DNA from 3 places in the Catenovulum adriaticum genome. Region 3 is predicted to be linked to each of the others. Evidence: predicted binding sites of a transcription regulator. Region 3 holds the regulator's gene; each other region holds the start of a gene.

Region 1 (3,290 bases), 1.3 Mb from region 3:
GGTAGTGGCTGATAATATAATTTGGGCGGACAATGCCTTGCTTGTCTGTGAAGCTTGCTTGATGAAGAATTTTAAAACGATCCCCCACATTTATTTTATTTTTACTGCCTAAATTAAATCGAATTTGACTGTCTGCTACTTCAATAATTTGCCCTTTAGCTGCGGTACACTGCATTAACGCTTCTAATTCGTTCAAACTTTTATCTATTTGATTATTTACGGCTAAGCCATAATCGCTTTGCCAAAAAAGGCGGCTATTTATATTAACTCGTTTTTTTATATCAAAGGGCCAGTGCGCGTCAGTTTGGTAATTAAATGTTTGCACAAGTTCACCGTTATATGCGTTAAACAACTCTATTTGCATATCAAAATAGCGGTGCGCTTGTTCACCCGTTAACCAGTTAGTTAACCGATTGTCGTTATACTGAATAGAGAGATCTGTTAATCGACCTGCTAAAATATATTGCACATCGCTACGTCGTGCGATTGCCGCAAGCATAGCTTTATCTAATTGGCTGCTCATAGTTTGTTGAGCATCGCTTAATTGAATTGGTGAAGGGTAATAATCTCTGGCGTCTAAGTGAAGAGATTGAGTTTGTAAACCTTGATAAATTTTTTCACTGACTTTGCTGGCTAGTGGATAAATCTCACCAATTTGAGCTTGTTCTTGATGACTAACAATAAAAGGAATAACGGCAATTGATTTGCGGTAATCAGCGGTAAAACATTGCCTGTCTTCGGCAAATACATCGGCGCGAATCGACACTTCTACCCGAGTGTTAGACACTTTTTCGTTAATAATTTCAATATCGTTAACCACACCGCTGCTGCGCACCATAAAGAGGTCTTGGGTGAGTAAACCATTTCGAACTTGCTGGGTACTTGATATTGATGCGCCTGAAAAAAGTAGCGCTTCTTTAATGGCTTCATCAATTGCTTTTTTACGAGCTTGGGTTGTATTGCCTTGATAAACTTTCGCGACGCCAGTTGTTTGATACCAAGCTGAAAAAGCAGAAGGTGCCATCCCAGACAATAAAATAGTTAATAAACAATACCTAAGACAATGCTTTTTTAAAATCAGGCTCATAATGCTCACATATCAATCAGTTGATTAAATTTAAAGTGCGTCAAAAAAATAGCACTTTTTATTTAATTTTAGCCAAATTGGCGTTTATTAAACGACTAAAGCGAATTTTATGCCAAGACATTATTTTTGCTTGTTTATTAAAGCTTAAGTATAGCGAGCATCTGTCTATTTTGATATTTTTTGGTTTTACTCGTTGATTAAAATGACGTCAAAATATAATTGGAACTATTTTTGCATTAGTCACCAATAAATCAAAATTTAATTATTTTAAGGCCAGTTAAATGCCAAAAATTGCTAAATTTGCCAGTGTATTTAGCTTATTTATGCTGGGGTGTTCAACACAAACTGTTAATAGTTATTTAGTGCCAGATACACCGGAAGCTGTAAAAGTGCCTGCTGATACATCTAACATGAGCCAATTATCGGTCAAAGCTTACAGTTTTATGCTAGCGGATGAATTGTTGCAACCTTTGGCTCAGCACAATTTAAACGGCAATATGTTAGTGACTCGTTTTGTTGATCAACAAAGCCGAACTCATGTAACGGATAAATCGTCGCCTTTAGCGGATTTAGGCGGGCAATTAGAAGAAAGCTTTATATACGAGTTACAAAAGCGTGGCTATAAAGTGATTGATTTTAAGCTCAGAGATTCAGTTTTAGTCCAGCCTGAAGGCGATTATATATGGAGCCGAGATTTAGCCGATTTAAAATCGAAAGTGGATGCTAAATATGTTGTATCGGGCACGTTAACGCCTCATCAAAATGGCGCCGTAGTTAATATTAGAATGATGAATATGAAAGATGGAGTCGTATTGGCAACAGCTCAGGGGTTTGTTCCTAATAACGTATTTTGGTCAGATGAAAAAGTGACAACTCGTAATGGTATTTTAATGCACAAAGGCGAGAATAACCGGGTTATTGGAGGCGATCGTGAAAGTTATTTTTAAATTATTCATAGTTAGCTTGTTTTTAACCGCATGCCAAACAAACTCAGATTTAGTACAGCTACATAAATATAATGAGTGGGAGTATCAGTTACCTGAAGAAGACTACATTGTCACCGCAACAGGGTACGCTCCTATTAATAGCCAAACCGGAAGTGATAAAACGGTCAAAATGATTAAAGCGATCAAAGTATCTAAATTAGATGCTTATCGAGATTTATCTGAAAAAGTACACGGTTATCAATTAAGTGGCAAGGTGAGTGTTAGAGATTTGGTGATGGGAGATGAACAAATTCGTGCCTCGGTACAAGGGGTGATAAAAGGCGCTCGGTTGATTAAATCATATCCTTTAGACGATGTGTATGTTACTGAGTTAGAACTTAATTTGCGTGATTTATATCGGGTGAGGGCTTTTACTAATGGGCAAACCCGAATTATCGATTCAAAGTACTACTAGTTGAGACTAGGTGGGGGAATAATGAAATCTTTTAGCTTATTAGCAGTAGCGACCGCAAGTGTACTCACGTTAGCTGGTTGTCATTCAATTGCAAAGTGGCAGCAAAAAAATGCTGATACCAACCAGTCGGCGGAAAAGCAAGCTCAATTAAATGATGAAATATTTAATGGACATCAAGATGCTGAATATACTAACTATTGGGCTAGGTCGCCGCATGCGTATTTAAATAAAAAAACAGCTCATTTACGCTCAGATACTCAATTAGACATTAGTGATTATGTTGAAGCTATGTCGATGCGTTTAATCAAAAATATGCGTTATGTTTCTGACAAAACACCCATTGCAGTGACTAGCTTTGTACCCATTGACTCAAATTTAGAACAAAGTAATTTGTTGGGTATGCACCTAGCTGAAAGCTTTCAGCACAATATGCAAAACTTAGGTTTGTCGGTAATTGACTATAAAGCAACCGGAACGATTAGAGTGACTGATCAAGGTGACTTTTCACTCAGTCGAGATATAGATGAATTGAAACATAACCATCCAATTGAATACATATTGACAGGGACTTTTACTTATAAAGATACTGGTATAGATATATACGCACGCGTGATTGGTGTCGAAAGTAGAGCCATTGTGGCTTCTTCACAAGGGGTAATCCCAACGGCGGTTGCTGAACAATTAATATCGTCTAAGCAAAACTCAGGAATTAGCCTAGTGAATCAATAAATGTTTACGTGAGTTTGTTAAGCTCATTTTCCTAAGCAAAATGGATAAATCTGAAACCTGTTAATTAAAAATG
Region 2 (3,290 bases), 110 kb from region 3:
TCACGTTCGTATCTGTCAAGACCTAAATAACCTAATACTTGACCTACTTTTGCGTTTCTCGTTTTACCATCAGCACCAACAACCGTTACGGCCTGATTTACTTTAACTGAACCACGTTTCACTCGACCAATACCAATAACCCCAACATAGTTAGAATAATCTAACTGTGAGATTTGCATTTGGAAGTCACCTTGCGGATCAGCTGCTGGCGGCGCAACTTTATCTAAAATAGTTTCGAACAATGGCGTCATATCAGTGCCAATTTCGTCTTCTTCAATTGATGCCCAACCATTAATAGCTGATGCATAAACAACTGAAAAATCTAATTGCTCATCTGTAGCACCTAAATTATCGAACAAATCAAATACTTGATCCATTACCCAATCAGGACGTGCTGCAGGTTTATCAATTTTATTAATAACAACAATTGGCTTTAAACCATGCGCGAAAGCTTTTTGAGTTACAAAACGCGTTTGCGGCATTGGGCCTTCTTGAGCATCAACTAATAAAAGTACGCTGTCAGCCATTGACAATACGCGCTCTACTTCACCACCAAAATCGGCGTGTCCAGGGGTATCTAGAATGTTGATGCGGTAATCTTTGTAGTTAATTGCCGTGTTTTTAGCAAGGATGGTTATTCCGCGCTCTTTTTCTAAATCATTTGAGTCCATCACACGCTCGTCGTTATCACCACGAGAATCTAACGTACCCGATTGCTCTAACAATTTATCAACTAGGGTTGTTTTACCGTGGTCAACGTGGGCGATGATCGCAATATTTCTTAATTTATCTAACACAGGCTTTTTCCGATTCAATAATAATTCAGTAGCACCAATGCAATGTATCAGTCTACTTAACTGGTAAGTTAAAATAACCCTGAATTTTTAAACATTGATGAATTTGCGCGCATTGTACACAGTCCTGTGCTTTTATAGTAGCAATTATGATAAAAACTTAAGCAATTAAAGAATAATTGTGTTTGGCTCTTGCTCTTATGAGTACGAATACGGTATTTTAAACAAGTTATTTTTGGTGAACTCGCGCGCTAACATTGAGTGCAAGCCGCACCATAACAATGCACAAATGCACCATAATAATGCAACATTTAAAGATTTTGCCAAGTTAATGTGATAAAAAGCCTGCCAAATGCACCATTTACGCGTTGGCACATTAGTTGCTTAAGTGTTGGCAAGGCGTCGTTTATGATGTGCGCTATTTAAATTATAATTTTCGGAGAAATGCAATGTCTGCAGAAATTCTAGATATGTTGAAAGATGGCGAGATTAAATTCGTCGACTTACGATTCACAGATACTATAGGTAAAGAACAACACGTTTCTATTCCTGCTCACCAAGTGAATGCTGATTTTTTCACAGAAGGTAAAATGTTTGATGGCTCTTCAATCTCTGGTTGGAAAGGTATTAACGAATCAGACATGATTTTAATGCCTGACCCTTCAACCGCTGTTTTAGACCCGTTCTCAGAAGAAGCGACTTTAAATGTTCGTTGTGACATTATTGAGCCAAGCACAATGCAAGGTTATGACCGTGACCCACGTTCAACTGCAAAACGTGCAATGGAATTCTTAAAATCAACAGGTATCGGTGACGATGCATACTTTGGTCCTGAGCCAGAGTTTTTCTTGTTTGATGATGTAAAATACAAGCAATCTATGGGTAGCGGTTTCTACAGCGTAGATTCAGAAGAAGCATCTTGGAACTCAGATAAAGATTACGAAGGCGGCAATACTGGCCATCGTCCAGGTGTTAAAGGCGGTTACTTCCCAGTTCCTCCTGTCGATTCAGCAAACGACATTCGTGCGGCTATGTGTTTAATCCTTGAAGAAATGGGTCAAACCGTTGAAGCGCATCACCACGAAGTAGCAACTGCTGGTCAGAACGAAATCGCAACTCAATTCAACTCTATGGTTGAAAAAGCAGATGAAGTTCAAGTTAAAAAATATGTCATTCATAATGTTGCACACGCATATGGTAAAACAGCAACCTTTATGCCTAAGCCTCTTTTAGGTGATAATGGTTCAGGTATGCATGTACATATGTCTATCGCGAAAGGCAAAACAAACGTTTTTGCTGGTGATAAATATGCTGGCCTTTCTCAAGAAGCTTTATGGTACATTGGTGGTATCATTAAACATGCTAAAGCAATCAATGCTTTTACTAACGCTTCAACTAACTCATACAAGCGTTTAGTACCACATTACGAAGCGCCAATTATGTTAGCTTACTCAGCACGTAACCGTTCAGCTTCAATCCGTATTCCATACGTAACAAGCGATCGTGCACGTCGTATCGAAGCACGCTTCCCTGATCCAACGCAAAACCCTTATTTAGGTTTCACTGCGATGTTAATGGCTGGTCTTGACGGTATCATCAACAAGATCGATCCAGGCGCACCTATGGATAAAGATTTATATAATTTACCAGCAGAAGAAGAAGCTGAGATTCCAAAAGTTGCTCGTTCATTAGAAGAAGCATTAGCATGTTTAGATGCTGACCGTGAATTCTTAAAAGCGGGTGGCGTAATGAGCGATGATATGATCGACGCTTATATTGCTCTTAAAACTGAAGAAGCACAGCAAGTTAGTGTTGCGCCACATCCAGTTGAGTTCCAATTATACTACAGCTGTTAATTGAGCAATTTATTTAGCTTTTAAGTTAAATGACACTTAATTAAAAATAAATATTAAAAAGTCCGCTTAGGCGGACTTTTTTTATGGCAGATTTTGGCAACAGCGAGTACAGTTAATAAAATAAAAATTAAATACATAGGCCGCACTTCTCATTACAGTATGTTTATATTTAAAGGATTAATTAAACCACTAACACTCGTAAGCATAATATTTTTTTCCAATATATTATGTTATGCCGCAGATATTTACATGTACCGTAATAGTGAGGGCACTTTAGTATTTTCAGATAAGCCTCACCCTGAAGCCACCATAATTTCAGTTAAAAGCAAAGTAGAGTCAATTCCGGCAAGCCAGCCCAATAAAACAATAAAATCATCACCGGCCAAGAAAAATATGAGCTATCAACTTAATATTTTACAGCCCAAATCTCAGGCCACTATTCGCAGCAATCCAGGTCAACTTACGGTTAGTCTTAATGTGAGTCCTAATCGCCCTAACTCAGCCCAACTAAAGTTGTGGCTAGATGGCGCTGTTGTTAAAACCCTCCCTTATCGCGCAATAACAACCCTTGAAAATGTATACCGAGGTGAGCACCAATTAAAAGTTGAGTTAATTGACTCAAACGGCAAGCTTATTGCAT
Region 3 (3,290 bases):
CAAATTGCAAGTTTTGAAAGGCCTAAACCCTGAACAAGATCAAGATATATTGATTGCAACTGGTAGCCCTGCGCACTATCAACAAGAGCTTGAAAACGGCGCGGTACTAACAGCCAAAGCAAATCAAATTCATTACCGAGTAGACGATCGAATATTAACCTTAACGGGTAACGCACAAATTGCACAGCAAGGTAGCCAAGTGAGTGGTGATAAAATTGAATATAATTTAACACTCCAAAAATTAGTGGCTTCATCCGAACAAACTAGTGGTAACCGAGTCAGAACCGTACTAACTCCAAAAAGTGATGATTAATGGCACAGTTAATTGCAAATAATTTGGCAAAAGCGTATAAAAAAAAGCAAGTCGTAAAAAATGTTTCTTTGTCTGTCGATTCTGGCAGCATTGTTGGCTTACTAGGGCCAAATGGGGCCGGTAAAACAACCACATTTTATATGATTGTTGGCTTGGTCGAAAATGACCAAGGCGAAGTATTAATAGACGATACCAATATCACCTATTACCCAATGCATGAACGTGCACGCTCAGGCGTTGGTTACTTGCCACAAGAATCATCTATTTTTAAAAAATTAACGGTTACCCAAAATATTTTTTCCATATTAGAAATGCGAAAAGATATAAACCAGCAGCAAAAGAAAGATAAACTAGAAGAGTTACTAGAAGAGTTTCATATTACCCATATCCGAGATAGTGAAGGTATGTCTTTATCCGGTGGTGAAAGGCGTAGAGTTGAAATAGCCAGAGCATTAGCCGCAGATCCACAGTTTATTTTATTAGATGAACCTTTTGCAGGGGTTGATCCTATTTCTGTAATTGATATAAAACGCATAATTACTCATTTAAAAGAAAGAGGCTTAGGCGTTTTAATTACCGATCATAATGTGAGAGAAACTTTGGATGTCTGCGAAAAAGCGTATATAGTGAGTCAAGGGCAACTTATTGCATCGGGCAGCCCAGAACAAGTGCTAAGCAACCAGCAAGTCCGAGATGTATATTTAGGCGAGCAGTTTAAATTATAATGAAGCAATCAATTCAGTTAAAATTTGGTCAGCATTTAACCATGACTCCTCAATTGCAGCAGGCGATTCGTCTACTGCAACTGTCATCGTTAGACCTACAACAAGAAATTCAAGAAGCGCTTGATGGCAATCCGCTTTTAGAAACGGATGAACCACAGGACGACTTCGAATCGCTTGAAGAATATAACCAGACCAAAAAACAAAAAGAAGATCAAAACCGCAAAGAAAATAACAACCAAGAAAACGGCGAACAAGATGAATATTCGGTTCGTGATAGTCATGATGAAATGACTAATCAGGATATTCCCGATCAACTACCAACTGATAGCACATGGGACGACCATTTCACTCAAGGCAGTAGCAGTAATTCAAGTTCAAGCAACTACAGCTCAGATGAAGATACCGTTTACCAAGGCGAAACCATAGACTCGATCCGAGATCACCTTTTATGGCAAATGGATTTAACCCCCTTTTCTCCACTCGATCGTGGCATCGCCATAGCCATCATTGATGCAATTGATGATTCAGGCTACCTGACTGTCAGCGCAGAAGATATTTTAGAAAGCTTAGGCAATGAAGAAGTAGAGTTAGATGAGGTAGAGTGCGTACTTAAACGCATTCAAGTATTTGACCCGATAGGTGTCGCATCTCGAACCACACAAGAGTGCTTATTAATTCAATTAAACCAATTCGCTGACGACACACCATGGCTAAATGAAGCTAAGTTAGTCATCAAAAATTACATTGCCCTACTAGGCAACCGTGATTATCGAACGTTATTAAGAAAAGCCAAGCTAAAAGAAGATGACTTAAAACAAATCATGAAGCTGATACAATCGTTAAACCCAAGACCGGGTAATAGCGTTGTCGCAGAAGAGGCTCAATACATTGTGCCTGACGTCTCAGTTAAAAAGATAAAAAATAAATGGATTGTAGAGCTAAATCCAGAAAGTGTGCCTAAACTTAGGTTAAACGCAGAATATGCAGCTATGTCAAAAACAGCTCGTAATACGGCCGATAGCCAGTTTATTCGCTCACATATGCAAGAAGCCAAATGGTTTATAAAAAGTTTAGAAAGCCGAAATGAGACTTTACTTAAAGTTGCGCGTTGTATTGTAAAACAACAACAAGATTTTTTTGAACATGGCGAAGAAGCCATGAAACCTATGGTGCTGAATGATGTTGCCGAAGAAGTAGAAATGCACGAATCAACTATTTCACGAGTAACAACGCAAAAATACTTACATACTCCAGCCGGTATTTTTGAATTGAAGTATTTCTTCTCAAGCCATGTCAGCACTGAAAACGGTGGGGAGTGTTCATCGACCGCGATTAGGGCACTTATCAAAAAACTTGTTTCTGCTGAAAACCCAGCAAAGCCGTTAAGTGATAGCAAGATAGCTGAATTGCTAGCCGACCAAGGTATAAAAGTGGCTCGTAGAACCATTGCTAAATACCGAGAGTCGCTATCTATTCCGCCATCTAATCAACGAAAAAGCCTATTGTAGGCTGTAAACCAGAAGGAAAAGTCTATGCAAATCAATTTAACTGGTCATCATGTCGATATCACAACTGCATTACGTGATTATGTCGATACCAAGTTTGCCAAGCTAGAACGCCATTTTGATCATATCAACAATGTGCATGTTATCCTGAATGTTGAGAAGCTAAGCCAGACTGCTGAAGCAACCTTACACTTATCAGGCGGAGAAGTATTCGCCAATGCCGAGCATACCGATATGTATGCTGCAATTGATTCCCTTATCAATAAACTTGATAGACAAGTCATTAAACACAAAGAGAAAATGAAGCATCATTAATGGATATTCAATCTTTTTTAAGCTTGGACTGCACTGCTAGTGCAGTCCCTGTAACCAGTAAAAAACGAGTACTAGAACTCATCAGTCAAATTGCGGCTAAGCAACTCACCGCAGTTCCAGAACAAGAAATTTTAGATGCGCTTATGCAACGTGAACGGTTAGGCAGCACAGGTATAGGTAATGGCATTGCCCTACCCCATGGCCGATTAGCTCATTCAGATCAAACGGTTGCGGTATTAATAACAGCAGAAACTGCAATTAGCTACGATGCAATTGATAACCAACCAGTGAATGTATTTTTTGCCTTACTAGTACCTGAAGCAGAATGTAAAGCGCATTTAAAATCCCTTGCGGCTGTCGCAGAAAAACTTTCTGACAAAGCGATTTTAAAAAAAATCAGAACAGCACAAACCAACCAAGAGCTATATCAAG

What was found. Region 3 encodes sigma-54, which starts transcription at its own class of promoters, with help from an activator protein. Its sites were predicted from a motif close to GTTGGCACGNNNNTNGNNT; they were not measured.
Region 1: a site for sigma-54 is predicted at 1,306-1,324, ahead of OLW01_RS09635 (FlgO family outer membrane protein). Genes of this name have one in related genera too.
Region 2: a site for sigma-54 is predicted at 1,162-1,180, ahead of glnA (glutamate--ammonia ligase). Genes of this name have one in related genera too.

The regions. Positions count from the first base shown of each region.
Region 1 covers NZ_CP109965.1:2,217,661-2,220,950, reverse strand. The annotation lists gene OLW01_RS09640 (flagella assembly protein FlgT) at 1-1,087, opposite strand, end outside; gene OLW01_RS09635 (FlgO family outer membrane protein) at 1,369-2,034, shown strand; gene OLW01_RS09630 (LPP20 family lipoprotein) at 2,018-2,488, shown strand; gene OLW01_RS09625 (FlgO family outer membrane protein) at 2,510-3,217, shown strand.
Region 2 covers NZ_CP109965.1:254,940-258,229, reverse strand. The annotation lists gene typA (translational GTPase TypA) at 1-797, opposite strand, end outside; gene glnA (glutamate--ammonia ligase) at 1,244-2,650, shown strand; gene OLW01_RS01125 (DUF4124 domain-containing protein) at 2,810-3,290, shown strand, end outside.
Region 3 covers NZ_CP109965.1:360,687-363,976, reverse strand. The annotation lists gene lptA (lipopolysaccharide transport periplasmic protein LptA) at 1-313, shown strand, start outside; gene lptB (LPS export ABC transporter ATP-binding protein) at 313-1,038, shown strand; gene OLW01_RS01520 (RNA polymerase factor sigma-54) at 1,038-2,546, shown strand; gene hpf (ribosome hibernation promoting factor) at 2,571-2,858, shown strand; gene ptsN (PTS IIA-like nitrogen regulatory protein PtsN) at 2,858-3,290, shown strand, end outside.